One region of the Moheibacter stercoris genome, then DNA from elsewhere that is predicted to be linked to it. Evidence: riboswitches for the same ligand, from Rfam matches in the RefSeq annotation. Region 1 holds a riboswitch; the other holds the start of a gene.

Evidence for each region. Region 1 has a riboswitch for cobalamin ahead of ABID46_RS06015 (TonB-dependent receptor plug domain-containing protein). Riboswitches for the same ligand answer to the same signal wherever they lie in the genome.
Region 2: linked by a shared signal. The riboswitch ahead of ABID46_RS00745 (TonB-dependent receptor plug domain-containing protein) and the one ahead of ABID46_RS06015 (TonB-dependent receptor plug domain-containing protein) in region 1 are both predicted to bind cobalamin.

The regions. Positions count from the first base shown of each region.
Region 1 is NZ_JBEPMO010000005.1:86,718-95,082, reverse strand. It holds gene ABID46_RS06030 (T9SS type A sorting domain-containing protein) at 1-715, opposite strand, end outside; gene ABID46_RS06025 (T9SS type A sorting domain-containing protein) at 715-1,839, opposite strand; gene ABID46_RS06020 (YncE family protein) at 1,880-2,956, opposite strand; gene ABID46_RS06015 (TonB-dependent receptor plug domain-containing protein) at 2,960-4,807, opposite strand; cobalamin riboswitch at 4,843-5,031, opposite strand; cobalamin riboswitch at 5,180-5,363, shown strand; gene ABID46_RS06010 (DUF6580 family putative transport protein) at 5,492-6,061, shown strand; gene cobT (nicotinate-nucleotide--dimethylbenzimidazole phosphoribosyltransferase) at 6,066-7,076, shown strand; gene ABID46_RS06000 (adenosylcobinamide-GDP ribazoletransferase) at 7,081-7,851, shown strand; gene cobC (alpha-ribazole phosphatase) at 7,836-8,365, shown strand, end outside.
Region 2 is NZ_JBEPMO010000001.1:163,936-172,300, reverse strand. It holds gene ABID46_RS00785 (DUF5686 family protein) at 1-414, opposite strand, end outside; gene ABID46_RS00780 (pyruvate dehydrogenase complex E1 component subunit beta) at 534-1,514, opposite strand; tRNA gene ABID46_RS00775 (tRNA-Val) at 2,005-2,079, opposite strand; tRNA gene ABID46_RS00770 (tRNA-Val) at 2,396-2,470, opposite strand; gene trmB (tRNA (guanosine(46)-N7)-methyltransferase TrmB) at 2,580-3,257, shown strand; gene ABID46_RS00760 (M20/M25/M40 family metallo-hydrolase) at 3,269-4,717, shown strand; gene ABID46_RS00755 (TM2 domain-containing protein) at 4,779-5,051, opposite strand; gene ABID46_RS00750 (DUF4870 domain-containing protein) at 5,084-5,404, opposite strand; cobalamin riboswitch at 5,501-5,676, shown strand; gene ABID46_RS00745 (TonB-dependent receptor plug domain-containing protein) at 5,711-7,528, shown strand; gene ABID46_RS00740 (YncE family protein) at 7,531-8,365, shown strand, end outside.

The sequences.
Region 1 (8,365 bases):
CGCCAACAGCATCCAAATCAAAACCTGAAGATGCAAAAGGAGTGGGATAAGGATCGTTTACTTTATTTCCAAACTGATCAAAACTTGCATATTCTGGATCAATCGAACCTACCACATCAATTAATTTCACATGCGTGATTTTCGATTTATCCAAGAGAGGATGCGCTTCTACATCATCCAAATCAAATGGAGTTCCAAACATAGCTCTGTATTTCCCAGCAAAATTATTGAGATAAGTAGGATCTACATTTCCAAATCCATCCACTTGGGTTTCGGTTTGTGTTTGGCTATGGGCTGGAAATCTGAAATAATTTTGACCGTCAGAACTTACTTCTACGAAAGCAATTTCTAAAAAAGTATCACTGAAACTGTTCTCAAAAACCGCAAAATCAAATCCAGGTCCATTTGCAATGGGTTTTTCAAATGTTAAAATAGCTGTTCCGCGATCACCTAAACTAACCACCACTCCATCTGCGATTCCTATAGCATCAGCATCTTGACCATAGGAAGCGAAATTGCTTCCTTGATCTTGTGCATTTGGATTGGCTATATTTATATAGCCTCTTGTTATTTGCGAAGTAGTTGCCCAATTCACAAACAATTCACTATCATAGGAAATGGCTGTTGAACCTTCTTGTCCCGCAGCTGGCGGATAAGACTGCGAAAATCCTTGGGTACAAAGCATTAATCCTGCAATGATTGTAAACTTTTTCATTATTGAACAATTAAACGATATGTAGAAACTTTATTCTGAAATTGAGTAGTAACTATATACACACCTTTTTCTAATCCTTGAACAGAAATTCCGTTTTTCGTATTGGAAGTAGTAAGAACTAATTTCCCCGTTAAATCAAAGATGCTGACTTTGTCTATCGATAAATCATTCACATAGAAAACAGTTGATGTTGGATTTGGATACAATTGAGATTTTGTCAATTCAACATCTGCTGTGTTCAATAAAATAACTTCATCTGTTGGTATAAATGGTCTTCTTTCACCAAAGCTGAATCCTGCCCATTTTCCATTTTCTAAATTGCTGGTTGCTATACTATTTTCTGTAACCCAATTAGAAAGGTCAGTTCCGATGAACGTTTTCCAAGGATTATCTTCAGATGAAATTCCTTCGAATTCGTTAAATGTAATGGATGAAATTTGATCTTCTGTAAGTGAAAATTCAAAATTTTCAACACGATTAGAAATTCGAGTTAATGCTTCTTCAACTGTAATTGTTTCTTCTTCGTATTGAATTCCAAAGGCAAATGAATTGGCTACGCCTTCTGTATCAGTTCCAAAATCCACAATCAAAATACTTCTGTTTTGACCTTCTCCAATCCAAGTATCTATATCTGATTCTGAAAACCATAAAGAAGAATAAGCAGGAATTGGAGTAACAGGATGCTCGGGTGAAGGGTTCATAAAACCGTAAGATGTTCCATACCATCTCTCATTTTGCAAGGGTTCCGAAATTCCTGCATTCATTGACATTGTTTCGGCTGTTTCACCCGACCAAGTACTCCACCAATCTGGATCTCCTTCCAATCCTTGGTGTGCGTTAAAAATGATGTCATTCAAAAATCCGCCATTGGATCCTGTTAGGTGTGAAAAGTTAGGTTCAGCATCTTCAATGGCTTGAAGCATTTGACCAAATGTTATATTTTGCCCTTCCTCATAACGAAAACCCCAAGCGTAAGAACGATCATCTGTTCCGTCTTTGAAATCAACGATTAAATAAGAAGTTTGAGAACCTTCGCCTACGTAAAATTTCACATCATTACTCGTGAATTGGCCCAATGCCAAAGAGCTAAATAGAATGGATAAAAAATAAATGAATTGTTTCATTTCGTTAAAATTTATAGTTTTATAATTATTAAATACAGTTTTATTGTCTTGCGTAAACGCCATTTGGAATCAAGCCGCTGATAGGATATTGGCTTTGTAATTCTCCCGTGATGGTATAAACAAACAATTCACCATTGCTTTGGTAATCTTTTGCGTCGCATACATATAACCAACCGTTGACCACATTGAAACCATAGAGGATTTCAACACCATCATTTTCTACATTTCGTATAGGTGTGCTTGGATGTTCAAAATGGTTCGTAGATGTTTTATAGATGTTTTTACCAATTGTATAATAGAGCGATTGATTTTCAATTTGCAAATGATTGGGACGCATACCTTCCGTGAAATTTATTTGATCCAGGATTTCACTATTTTCTAAATTGATTTTATACAAAGCTCCATTGCTCGAATAGTCAATGCCGCTCCAATCTTGGTATCCACTACATAAAACAAACAAATGATTGCCGTGAATTTCCAATCCATTTGGGTAATCTGCCACCGTGATAGAACCCGAAATAGTATGGTTGTTTAGGTTGATTTTTGTAAGGGTATTTCCGTAACTATAATCTCCTCTTTGTGCTACGTACAAAGTATTTTCATAAGCAATAAGTCTTTCAGGACCTTGAGGAACGGATATTTTTTCGGTTACTTCAAATGAATCCAAATCAACCACAGCAATAAAGTCATCGGTTGGGTTGCTTCCATCTCCCCAATTGGAAACATAAGCATTGCCATTATAAAAACTGATGTATCGTGGATTGTGAAAATCTCCTCCAATAGTTGTTATGGATTCAAGAGTCGTAGGATTGACAACTTCCACTGTGTTTGAATTGTTGACTACGATATACCCAAAGTCCTTGTGAAAATTCATACTTTGTGCTACATCGCCCAAACTACGACCATTTACTGCGTGGAAAATATCATTCTCAATTTCGCCATTGGAATGAATAAAAGCCAAAGAGGCATTGTTGTAGGTATATCCGCCTTCACTGAGTACAAATACTCCATTGGCATAATTTCCTTCAGTAATTGGGGTTTGAGTTGAATCGTCACTATTACAGGAAAAAATCACTAGTAGAAATAAAAAAACGATAGAAAGATTGCTTGTTTTCATTGTTTATAATGTAAGATTGATAAAAAAGTGAATGTTACGTCCTGGAGCTGGTCGAGCTTGGACAGTTTCATATGCATAATCGGTAAGGTTCAATAGTTCTGTGCCGATTGTAAATTGTTTTTTGGTTCCAAAACGATAATCTAGTCCAATATTGGAAAGAAAATAATGAGGAAGTTGGTGTTCCGATTCGTTTCGAGTAGTGGTAAATACTTTTCCATTGAACAAAAACTGATAATACAAAGAAAGATTTTTCCAAGCGTAAGTAAGGGTTGCAGTTGCTTTGTGATAAGGAACATAAACAAGTTGTTTATCCAAATTTTGATCATTTGAAACGGTATAACCATAGGTTGAATTCAAAGAGAAATGGTGATCTTGAATTGATTTTTTTGCTTGTAAATTGGCCTCCAACCCGTAAATATGAACATTGGCTATGTTTTCTGGTTTCCAAAATATCCCTCCTAAAACGCCTGAATTGGGAATCCATCTGATGAGATTTTCAACCCAATTGTGGTAGAAGGTAAATGTGAAGAAAACAGGCTTGGTTTTGATTTCATTGGTTAGTTCAACTTGATAGGAAGTTTCGGGAATTAAATTGGGGTTTCCTGCTCCTGGCCAATACAAATCATTGTAAGTAGGAATTCTAAAATTTTTCGATCCATTGAAACGAATGGCATAAAAATCAGTCAATTTTAATCTTCCACCCAATGAATAAAGGATTGGATTTCCATAGGATTCACTTAATTCCTGTCGAATGCCTAGTTCATAATAGAATTTTGAATTTACCCAATGTTGAGCCGAAATGGACATGGAGCCAATGTGTCTTCTTTGATCTTGCATAGACGTACCGCTAAATCCATCATTGCGTATGTATTCTAAAAATGCAATGAGGCGAAGGTTTTGCCTAGCCTGATAACTCAATTTAAAATTAGACGTGAATGTTTGGACTTTTCCTGGCTCATAGTTGTCGCTATTTAAAGATTCAAAGTATTTGTAGGATTCAGTCAAATACGCAATCTTAAAGTCGGTTGAGAATTTTTTCTGTTTGGAATCCCAATGAACAAGACTTCTCGTATTGAAATCTTCGTATTTCTTTTTGGTTTCAAATGGATTTATTACAGATAAATGACGATTGGCTTGAAAAAGATTCCCCAAGAATCGAAGCCTGTTTTTTGAATCCAATTTGTGCCCCACACCCAAACTTAGATTTTGATTGTAAAATTGTCCATTGCTATTTTTTCGAGAAGTTTGATTGGAAAATGTATAATCATTGTCAGAAGCATAACGACTTAAACCTAAGTTCAAACTTGTGTTTTCCGACGAATATTTCGTATTGATGGTCGTCGAATACGTATTGAAACTTCCATATTTCGCATTGATTTCAGCATTAAAACCTTGGTTGTACGCCAAATCATTGATCAATTCGATGCTTCCGCCAACAGCATTATTGGTTTCTGCTACATTTCCTGCTCCACCTTTAATTTTTATCTGATCAAAACCCCTAACATTCACCGTATTGAAATCGGTTTGACCCGTTGTTTGAGAATTGATATTTATGCCATTCCACAAAACAATGGTTTGTGAGGCCGTAGTTCCTCTAAAAGAAGGTGAGGAAACCATTCCTACTCCATTTTCTTTGAAATAGATAGAAGTATTTAGATTCAAAACATTGGTTAAGGAAGGTTGATTTCGTTTCAGAATCGAGTCCGATAAAACTATTTCAGATTGCGTTTGAGATTGTTCAATAGGGTTCTTGCCCAACAAAATAGCCTCTTGCAGGTAAATAGTATCGTCCTGAGCGCATACGTATTGCATCCCCAATACGTAAAAGCAAATAATAAGTGCTTTGTACATATACTTATCTTGCTTTTCCACCGAAAGCAAAAAATAAAAATTAACTTATTTTGGCAGGTTTCCTGGCTTGTTCAGCTTTTTTCCTTCCCATACGATAATTGTACAGTGGATTGTAGTAAAGCTCTTTTGATGAACGTACAGTTGCGGGGACAGCTTCGGCTTTTACCGAATTCCCTTTTAACCCAAATTTTGAAATTTTGGGCACCAAAACTTTGGCAAAAGTATGCAATTGTAATTTGAAACTAAGAGGAAAATGTTGAAATTAACTTTAAGTTAGCATTCTAACTTGTTTTAAATCCTTTGTAGATGCAGTATTTATGTTCGTTTAAGTCAAAAATACCTTATATTTGCGACTCATTCGTTCTTTTCAATATCTTCTTTAAACGATAAGGTTTTACATTACTGTAAATTAAAAGGGAATTGTGTGCAAATCACAAACTGTCCCGCAACTGTAAGTACCCTATGTTTTGCATAAAATACCACTGTTCGTCTAGGCGTATGGGAAGGTGTGCAAAATGGTACAAGTCAGGAGACCTGCCTCATCTTATAACGACAATGCTTTCGTGGATTGAAGCTAAAAGTCAACAGGTCAATTAAGGTATTATTGGCCTATTCTTTTGTGTACTATTACGATTGCTAAAGGTGTTGAAGAACATTTAGTAGTAAAAATAAAATTAGTATAGTATGCAAAAAACAATTCATCTACGCTTTGGAATTCTTTGTCTTATGATTGTCATCGTTGCTTTTAGTCGATTGATTCCTCATATGCCCAACTTTTCACCACTTGGGGCCATTGGTCTTTTTGGTGCAGCCTATTTCACACATAAATGGCAAGCCTATTTAATTCCCATACTAACTACTTGGGTAAGTGATTTGTTTCTCAACAACATGGTGTACGCAAGTTATTATCCGGAATTTACCTGGTTTTACGAAGGATTTTATTGGCAGTATGGAAGTTATTTACTGATTGTTTTGATGGGAATCTTTCTATTCAAAAAAGTCAACATTCAACGTGTCGTTTCGGGAGCATTCTTGGCAAGTATAATTTTCTTTTTGGTGTCCAATTTTGGGGTTTGGATGTCAGGAACCATGTATCCAAAAACATCCGAAGGCTTGGTCGCTTGTTATCTAGCAGCAATTCCATTTTTCAAAGGAACATTAATTGGAAATTTATTGTTTTCAGCTGTTTTATTTGGAACGTTTGCGTTTGCACAAAAACAAATTCCAGCATTGTCTAAAAAAGAATTGGCTTAAATAGATGGAGAATTTAGAACAAGCCATTCAACATAAAATTGATTTCAAAACCAAACCCTTGGGTTCATTGGGAATCTTGGAATCCCTTGCTAAACAAATTTGTTTGGTCCAAAAAACATTGAAGCCCAAAATTCAGAAACCCACTCACTTGGTTTTCGCTGCCGATCACGGAATCACAGAATCGGGTGTAAGTAGTTATCCATCATCGGTAACGGCTGAGATGGTGAAAAATTTTCTGAGAGGAGGAGCTGCGATCAACGTTTTTTGTCGACAACATCAAATCGATTTAAAAATCATTGATGCGGGAGTGAATTTTGATTTCGAAGAGAACGAAGATTTAATCAATTCTAAAATTCGAAAAGGAACCCATAATTTTCTTCATACGCCTGCGATGACGCAGGAAGAATTGGAGAAATGTTTTGAATTGGCCGGAAAGCAAGTGGACATTGTATTTCAAAACGGTTCCAATTGCATAGGTTTTGGGGAAATGGGAATTGGAAATACATCGTCTGCCTCTATGCTGATGAATGTTTTGACGAATTTCCCTTTGGAAGAATGCATTGGAAAAGGAACGGGATTATCTCAAGAAGGATTGGCAAATAAAGTCCGCATTTTGCAACAAGCCAAAAACAATCATCCACATCCCAAAAATCCTATGGAAGCTTTGCAAACCTTTGGCGGATTTGAAATTGCGCAAATTTGTGGAGCGATGTTGCGAAGTTATCAGCACAATATGTTGATTTTGGTCGATGGATTTATTGCAACCGCAGCATTTTTATGTGCAAAATCAATTGAGCCCAACATCCAAAACAATGCGATTTTTTGTCATCAAAGCGATGAACAAGGTCATCAAAGAATGTTGGATTTTTTAGGTGCGAAACCTTTGCTTCATTTAGATATGAGACTGGGAGAGGGAACGGGTTGTGCCTTGGCTTTTCCGTTGATTAAAAGCGCCATCAAATTTTTCAATGAGATGTCCGATTTTGAGTCGGCGGGTGTAAGCAATAAAGATTAAAGCGATGCGAAACGAAATTCAAATTTTCTTCACCGCTTTGATGTTTTATACACGAATTCCTTGTCCGAAATGGGTTGATCATTCGCAAGAATACCTAAACAAAGCAACACGCTATTTTCCACTAATTGGATGGATTGTGGCCTTGGGTGTAGTGACTGTTTTGTATACAACACAATTCATTTTACCAACCACGATTGCGGTTTTGTTGGGCATGGTAACTTCTATTTTTATAACAGGAGCATTTCACGAAGATGGTTTCGCTGATATGTGCGATGGTTTTGGTGGCGGATGGACCAAACAAAAGATTCTCGACATCATGAAAGACAGCCAATCGGGAGCTTATGGTGTGATTGGGACTGTTTTTCTGATTCTCATTAAATTTTTCATTTTAGTGGAACTTGTAGAATTGAACATTTGGAATGCGATCATTACAATATTTCTAGCAAGTGTTTTGAGTCGATTTACAGCAGTGTATATTATGTTTACGGATGAATATGTACGAGAAGACGAATTGAGCAAATCCAAACCCATTGCCAAAAAACTAAGCATCCAAAACTTTTTAATGGCTTCTATTTGGGTGATACCTGCCTTTCTCTTGACAGGATCTTTTTACTTTTTGCTTTTGCTCGTTCCTGTCTTTTTGGTCACCACTTATTTGAAATCTTATTTCAAAAGATGGATTGGAGGCTATACGGGCGATTGTTTAGGGGCGGCACAACAAATCAATGAAGTCGTTATTTTGATCGTTAGTTATATGCTATGGAAATTTATTTGATCCGACATACAACGCCAGCCGTTGCTAAAGGAATTTGCTATGGCCAGACCGATTTGGAGGTGGATATGAATATTTTTTCGTCAGAATTAGAATTCATTCGTGAAAAATTACCCGAAACCTTTGATGCAGTCTATTCGAGTCCTTTGCAACGATGTACCAAACTTGCTAAGGAATTTTCTTCTCAAATAGAAATCGATCCTCGATTGATGGAAATGAATTTCGGTGAGTGGGAACTTCAAAACTGGAAGGACATTCCACAAGATGAACTCAACAATTGGATGGATGATTTTGTTCAAGTTTCGCCACCCAATGGTGAGAATTTTATTGAATTGCAAAAAAGAACGGTTGAATTTCTTCAAGATCTATTATCTATAGGGCCGACGACATCTGCCATTTTCACCCACGCAGGAAATATACGGAGTATTCTAAGTCACATTTTGGAAATTCCATTGAACAATGCTTTTAAGATACAAGTTAGTTATGGTTGTGTGGTGAAATTGAGGTACTCCAAAGA
Region 2 (8,365 bases), on a different contig from region 1:
ATATTCCTCATATTCGTATTGAGGAACACTTTTTAGTCCGTTGAATTTTTTACGTGCCCAAATTTCCCGCATGATGGGATAAGCCGGATTTTCTTTTTTATTGCGAAATTTAGTCGTTCTAGAAGTGATGGTTGCACCATCCAGTTCGACAGTTTTGTCTTCGGTCACCAATTGAACCAAGGAAATAGAAAGATTGAAATTGACTTTATCTTTCAATTGAATTTCTTGGAATTCAAAATTATTGGCATTGATTTCTAGGATCGTATCGTTTTCGGCGGATTCCAAATAAAAACTTCCGTCGCTATTGGTAGAGGTGTAATTTCCCGAAATAGGGAAACTTACATCGGCAAAAGCAACAGGCTTTTTGGTTTTTGCATCGGTTACTTTTCCAGATACCTTTACCTGCGCCATCATAGTAGTCTGAAAGGCAAGAAGAAAGAATACGAAAAAAAGGTTTAAGTGTCTCATATATAATTGGCAAATATCCATAAAAAAAACCTTCCGATTTGGAAGGTTTCATTTATTTTAACAGTTTAGTTTTTGTAGGTAACTGATTTTGCTGCTTCTAAAACATCTTCCACACTTGGGAACCATTCTTTGAATAAATCTGGTGAATAAGGTGCAGAAATATCTGGAGCTGTGATTCGTTTGATAGGTGCATCTAAATAATCAAATGCTTTTTGCTGAACCATATAAGAAATTTCGGTTGAAATTGAACCAAATGGCCAAGATTCTTCCAAAATCACCAAACGATTGGTTTTCTTTACAGAATTAATAATTGTATCATAATCCAACGGACGGATTGTTCGTAAGTCAATCACTTCAGCGCTAATTCCTTCTTTTTCTAATTGTTCAGCTGCTGCCAATGCATTTTTCATCAATTTCCCATAGGAAACAATGGTTAAATCTGAACCATCTTTTTTGATGTCCGCTACTCCAATCGAAATTAAATATTCATCATCTGGAATTTCCATTTTGTCTCCATACATCTGTTCAGATTCCATGAAAATTACAGGGTCATTGTCACGAATTGCTGATTTCAATAAACCTTTTGCGTCATATGGATTAGACGGAACGATTACTTTCAAACCTGGCGTATTGGCATACCAATTGTCAAAAGATTGAGAGTGCGTTGCTCCTAATTGTCCAGCAGAACCTGTTGGTCCACGGAAAACGATTGGGATGTTCCATTGTCCTCCTGACATTTGGTACATTTTTGCAGCGTTGTTGATGATTTGATCTATCGCTACCAATGAGAAGTTGAAGGTCATGTATTCGACAATAGGTCGACAACCATTCATGGCAGATCCGATTGCGATACCGGTGAAACCACCTTCTGCAATTGGTGTGTCAATGACACGCTCTGGTCCAAATTCGTCCAACATACCTTTAGAAGCTTTGTAAGCTCCGTTGTATTCGGCTACTTCTTCTCCCATTAAATAAATAGAAGGATCTTTTCTCATTTCTTCGCTCATTGCCTCAGCAATGACTTCTCTAAACGTTTTAACTGCCATGATGAAAATCTAAGGTGAACAAAAGTAAGAAGTTTTTTTGATTTATAAATTTCAGAACTCTTCGTTTTTCCAATTCGGATACGAAATTCAGAATTCAATTGGTCAAAATAAAAATGCCCCGCATACAATGCGAGGCGTTTTTGTTTGTGGGAGCAGAGGGATTAACTGTATTGAGCCCTTTTTGGAGGTATTCAAAACCCCAAAACCCTCAAGACTTCGTCTTATGATGTTTTCTTTTATTTTCCTTTGCCCAAAACAAGTTTTGGTTCTTCGGAAAACAAAAAAACCTCACAGATTCCTGTAAGGTTTTTTGCGTTTTGTGGGAGCAGAGGGATTAATTGTATTGAGCCCTAGAGTTTTTATGAATCCAAACCAAAACGCCCTAGTACTTCGTACTCTGTCCTTTTTATTTTCTTTCAAACTCAAAAACAAGTTTTTAGTTATTATAAAATAAAAATGCCCCGCATAAAATGCGAGGCGTTTTTGTTTGTGGGAGCAGAGGGATTCGAACCCCCGACCCTCTGCTTGTAAGGCAGATGCTCTGAACCAACTGAGCTATGCTCCCTGAATTGGGCTGCAAATATACTAGAGTTTTTGAAAAACAGAAAAAAATCTTTAATAATTCTAAAACTTATTATTCAAATGGATTGAATGCGAAAAATTAATAAAATAAAAAAAGCCTCACACATTGTGTAAGGCTTTTTTGTTTGTGGGAGCAGAGGGATTAACTGTATTGAGCCCTAATGGTTTTAGGTATTCAAACCAAAACGCCCTAGTACTTCGTACTCTGTCCTTTTTATTTTCTTTCAAACTTAAAAACAAGTTTTCCGTTTTTATAAAATAAAAATGCCCCGCATAAAATGCGAGGCGTTTTTTGTTTGTGGGAGCAGAGGGATTCGAACCCCCGACCCTCTGCTTGTAAGGCAGATGCTCTGAACCAACTGAGCTATGCTCCCTGAATTGGACTGCAAATATAGGGTTGTTTTTTATTTCTACAAATAAAATTTTCAAAATTGCATAAAAAAAAATTCTACCTTACTTTCGCCACTTGATTTACAAAGAATTATGGGGAAGAATAAATTGAAACGTTTTTCAGAAAACAAAACATTTGGAAACGTTTTTCAACCCACTCGAGCTGAAATGATTGAGGGGTTTGAAATGAAAGGGAAATGGCATCAAGAGTTTTTTAAAAATAACAATCCGATTGTTTTGGAGTTGGGATGTGGGAAAGGTGAATACAGTGTTTCATTAGCCGAAAAATATCCGGACAAAAATTTTATTGGAATTGATATCAAGGGAGCACGTTTCTGGAGAGGAGCAAAAACAGCGATTGAAAGCGGGATGAACAATGTTGCGTTTGTTCGAACTCAAATTGAATTGATAGATTATGCTTTTGCTGAAAACGAAGTGAGCGAAATCTGGATTACTTTTCCAGATCCTCAAATCAAATTCAGAAGAACCAAACATCGTTTGACACATCCAGATTTGTTGCGTAAATACCATCATGTATTAAATAAGGATGGAATTGTTCACTTGAAAACAGACAGTGAATTCTTGCATGGTTATACACATGGAATTATCCAAATGGAAGGGCATGATGTTTTGATTTCAAGTCACAATGTGTACCATCCGGACAACAAAGAATTACCAGAGGAAATCACCTCAATCCAAACCTTTTACGAGCAGAAATTTCTAGAAATCAATAAAAATATTACGTACATTCGTTTCTCATTAAATTATTAACACACAGCAAAATGAGAAAATTTATCCAATCGATAATGCTATTGGCATTATCGGCTCAACTATTCGCTCAATCGAGCGATTGGGTGTATGCCACAATGACCCACGAAAGTGCTTTGTCCCTTCAATCTAGTCATCCGTCTGGAATTGTAATTTTAGCAACCGAAGGGAATGTTTCTGCCGTTCAAATTCAACACCAATTGGCTCCTTCTTTAAAATCAGGCAATTTACACGGACCAGGTTATATTTATAGGACTGATGCGCAGGATGCAGTTCAGGCGTTAACGAAAAATGCGCCCAAGAAATTCAATATTTTGGATTTCACCATTACCGAAGATATGTTTGTCAATGAAGTTTTGGGCATGGTAAGTCAAGAAAATTTAGGCAATACCATTTTGGAGCTAGAAAATTATGGCTCTCGTTTTCATACAACATCTTCTGGTAGGCAAGCAGCATTGGATTTAAAAGAAAAATGGCAAGAAATGGCCCAAGCTGCCAATCGGGAAGATATAACCGTAGAATTGTTTCAACATCAATTAACCCAACAACGTTCTGTAATTTTAACCATTCCAGGAACGGAAGTGCCCAATGAAATTGTGGTGATTGGAGGCCATTTGGATAGTGGGGATTGGTCGCTTCAAACCAATGCTCCTGGAGCCGATGACAATGCGTCTGGGATTGCAACGATGACAGAAACTTTGCGCATTTTACTTGCCAAAAATTTTCATCCGAAACGTACGGTTCAAATTATGGCTTATGCAGCAGAAGAAATTGGCTTGGTAGGATCCAATGAAATTGCGACGCAATATAACAATCAAAACAAAAATGTTGTGGCGATGGCTCAATTCGATATGACGAATTACAATGGATCGTCTGTAGATGTAGGATTGATTAATGATGCACAGTTTACTTCTTCTGAATTGAATTTATTTTGGGTGGAATTGATGGAACATTACAATAGTACAGGCGAGCATAGAATTACCTATGGAACCACAGCTTGTGGATACGGCTGTTCCGACCATGTGAGCTGGACCGAAAATGGCTATTTGGCTTCTTTTCCATTTGAATCTTCTTTTGGTGAACATAATCCGTTTGTGCATTCCGAAGAAGATACGTTTGCAGCCATGAACAATGATGCTTCACACTCGGTGAAATTTGTAAAATTGGCATTGGAATTTGTCATCGAAATTGCCAAAGTTTCAACCATGTCAACGCAAGAATTGAACAAAACAGATATTCAAATCGTTGTTCAAAACAGGGATTTGATTTACCAATTCAATTCATCTAATAAATCGTTGAATTCAATGGCAATTTACGATAGTTCTGCTCGAAATGTATTGAGTAAAAATCAACTAAACGCTTCGGGAAGAATTTCTTTACAAGGAATTCCTTCTGGCTATTACATTGCTGTTTTCAAGGACAATCAAGGGAAATCGCATTCCAAGAAGTTCTTATTGAAATAAAGAAAATCAAACTTTATAGAAATAAAAAACACCTCAATTAAGGTGTTTTTTTATGTGATTATTAAAACCATTCTTTTTGATTTCGAACGTAAGTTTCCTCAAATTCTTCATCAGATTTAGTCAAATATAAAACTCCTTCAATGATGCCAATTATGGCGCCAATTCCGCACATCAGACCTAAAATCAATTGAATAATTCCTGTTTTGGTATAACCCAAAAAGAACTTGTGAACGCCAAAGCCACCTAATAATATAGCAAGGATTCCAGCCACCAATTTTTTGTCTGATTTTTGATTTGTATTGGGTTGTTGAGGGATTTCTGAATGTACTTCCATATTGTTGAATTTTTGTTGGTATTGAAATATAATTAAACTGTTTTGAACCACTCTTGAAACTTTTCTCCCAAAATAGGAGACAATTTTTTCTCACCGTTTACGGCTCCCATAATTCCGATGATCCACATTAACAAAGGCAGAATTCCCGTTAATAAAATCATAAATCCTAAAAGTCCGCTAATGTTTCCAATGAACATACTTAGCGTATAAATCACAATAGCTGTTAAACTTATACCAATATTTTGGCGAATGTGAAATCTGGTGAAATCAGATTTGATTTTGTCCATCAAAATTGCCACAACTAAGCCTATTGGGCCAATATAACTCATTAATCCTATTGTTCTTTCGTCCATAATTTCGAAAATTTATACGTGAAACAAATGTAGCGAAAAACATCATTTTCGCAAGGTGGAAAACCGAAGTTTCTACAATTGATTGGAATAAATCCTTAACTTTGTCGTCCATTTTGGTGTTCCGATTCAGTCGGGATGAAAAGGGAATCCGGTTAAAATCCGGAGCTGTCCCCGCAACTGTAAGTTCAAAAATTACTACAAACCACTGTGCGCCGCGGCGTATGGGAAGGGAAAGAACGAGCCAGGAGACCTGCCAAATGGACAAACATAAAATTTATTGCTTTCGGCGGAAAAGCAACAAACACCATGAAAAAGAAAATTTTAGTGATGTGTTTTTTGGTAGGATGTCATTTTCTGCAGGCACAAGAGGAAACAGTTCAGTTAGACGAAGCCGTAATTTCAGATCGAAATTTGGTGCAATTTGTGGAAACCCAAACCAAAACGATTTTGTCAGATTCGATTTTGAATCAACATACGTCCAGCATGACAGATTTGTTGCAGTTCAATTCGTCCATTTACTTCAAAGAAAATGGTGCAGGAATGGTTTCTTCTCCTTCTTTTCGTGGAACGTCGGCATCGCATACAGCAGTTATTTGGAATGGAGTCAATGTGAATTCTTCCTTTTTGGGACAAGCAGATTTCAATGTTTTGAATATACATTCGGCAGATCAACTTGTTATTAAATCTGGAGGTGGTTCGGTAGCTTATGGAAGTAGCGCAATCGGTGGAAGCATTCATCTCAACAACGAATTAAACTTTCGAAAAGGTTTTGAGAATCAAATTTTGGCCAATTATGGAAGTTTTAATCGATATGGATTGAATTTTCAGTCGAAATATTCCGATGAAAAGATTAGTTTGAATTTTCAATTTGGACGAAATGGTTCGGACAACGATTTTAAAATTGCAGAGCAAAACCGAAACAACCGAAATGGACAATTTTACCATCAGTATTTAAGCGTCGCGACAGCCTACAAGTTAAATTCCAAAAACATATTAAAATGGTATGGAAATATTTCGGATTCAGATCGGAATTTTTCTCTTATTTCGGCCAATGCACAACCTTCTAAATACGAAGATTATTCGACCAAATCTATGCTAGAATGGGATTCGAAATTGGGAAAATTTCAGTCGAATTTGAAAGGAATTTATCTCGGAGAAAAATTTGAATATTTTCCTCATTCGCTATCCAGCTATTCAGAAAAAGGTGATGGAAAAACCTATATGCTGAAATACGATTTGGGCTATCATTGGAAAAATCTCTGGTTCAATTTGAATTTGGAGGCACAACATACAGAAGTTCAAACTTCTAAAATTGACTTTGCGAAACGTCAAATTGGTTCAGCATCTTTTCAAATGAAACATCGCATTTCATCCAAAATTCTGTACGAAGCAAGTCTCAGACAAGAATTATCAGATGTGTATACTTCGCCATTTTTGTATGCTTTGGGATTGAAATACAATCCGACTCAATGGTACGAATTGCGATTGAATACCTCCAAAAATTTCCGAATGCCTACGTTCAATGATCTGTTTTGGCCAGGTTCAGGAAATGAAAATTTGAATCCTGAAACTTCGGTTCAATATGAATTAGCCAATCAATTTCGATTGAAAAACTTAAGCTTTGGATTGATTGCGTATCAAAATTCGATCGAAAATTACATTCAATGGGTTCCAAGTGGCTCTTTGTCAGTTCCAGAAAATTTAGGAGAAGTAAGTATTTGGGGATTGGAATCAAACCTTAAGTACGATCAAAAATTTCATCATCATCGTCTAGAGTTTAACGCATCTTACGCCTATACAGAATCCAAAAACAAAGCTACCGACAAACAATTGATCTATGTGCCTTATCACAAATTCACAAGTTCAGTTGGGTATTCTTGGAAGGGAATTTCGGCTTTTTATCAATTTATGTACAATGGTTCTGTGTATACAGATTCAGGAAATAGAGATGAGTTGGACGGATATTCTTTGTCGAATATGGGAATAAACTATGGTATTGGAAAAACTAAACAATATCGAATTGGTTTTCAAATCTTAAACCTTTTGGATGAGGTGTATCAAAATGTAGAAAACAGAACAATGCCAGGAAGAAATTATAACATAACAATCGATATAAATTTTTAAAAATGAATAGACTTAATCAAATTTTACTAGCAGGAATCACAGTTTCATCTGTTTTTTTTACTTCATGTAGTAGCGACGATGATTCTTCTTCAAATAACCCAATTTTAGGCGATTTTGAAAACGGGGTTTTTATTTTGAATGAAGGAAACATGGGAAGCTCCAATGCGAGTGTGAGCTTTTTGCATGAAAATGGTCAATTGCAAAACGATATTTTTGAGGCAGTAAATGGTGGGCTTTTGGGCGATACAGCGCAAAGCATTTACTTGGATGATGACAAAGCCTATATCATTTTGAGTGGTTCTGGGACGATTGAGGTGGTAGATGCCGATACGTTTCAAAAGTTGGGTACGGTTTCAACAGGTTTGGCAAGTCCTCGATATATGGTGATTGAAAACGGAAAAGGATTTGTGTCCAATTGGGGAAATCCAGCCGATGCCAATGATGATTTTATTGCTGTGATCAATTTGTCTAATTATTCGGTTGAATCCACAATTCCAGTGGCAGAAGGACCCGAAAAATTGGAAGAAACCAATGGGAAAATTTATGTGGCTCATGCTGGCGGCTGGGGAACTGGAAATACCATTACGGTAATCAATTCGGCTACGAATTCGGTTCAAACGACGATTCCAGTTGGAGATATTCCAAATTCCATCGAAGAAGAAAATGGAAAAATCTATGTGTTGTGTGGCGGAAAACCTGCGTGGACGCAAGATGAAACTTTGGGAGGATTGTATGTGATTAATTCAACCAATCATCAAGTAGAAACTGTATTGAACTTTGCACCAGCAGAGCATCCTGCAAATTTGGTAGAAGAAAACGACCAATTGTTTTACACCA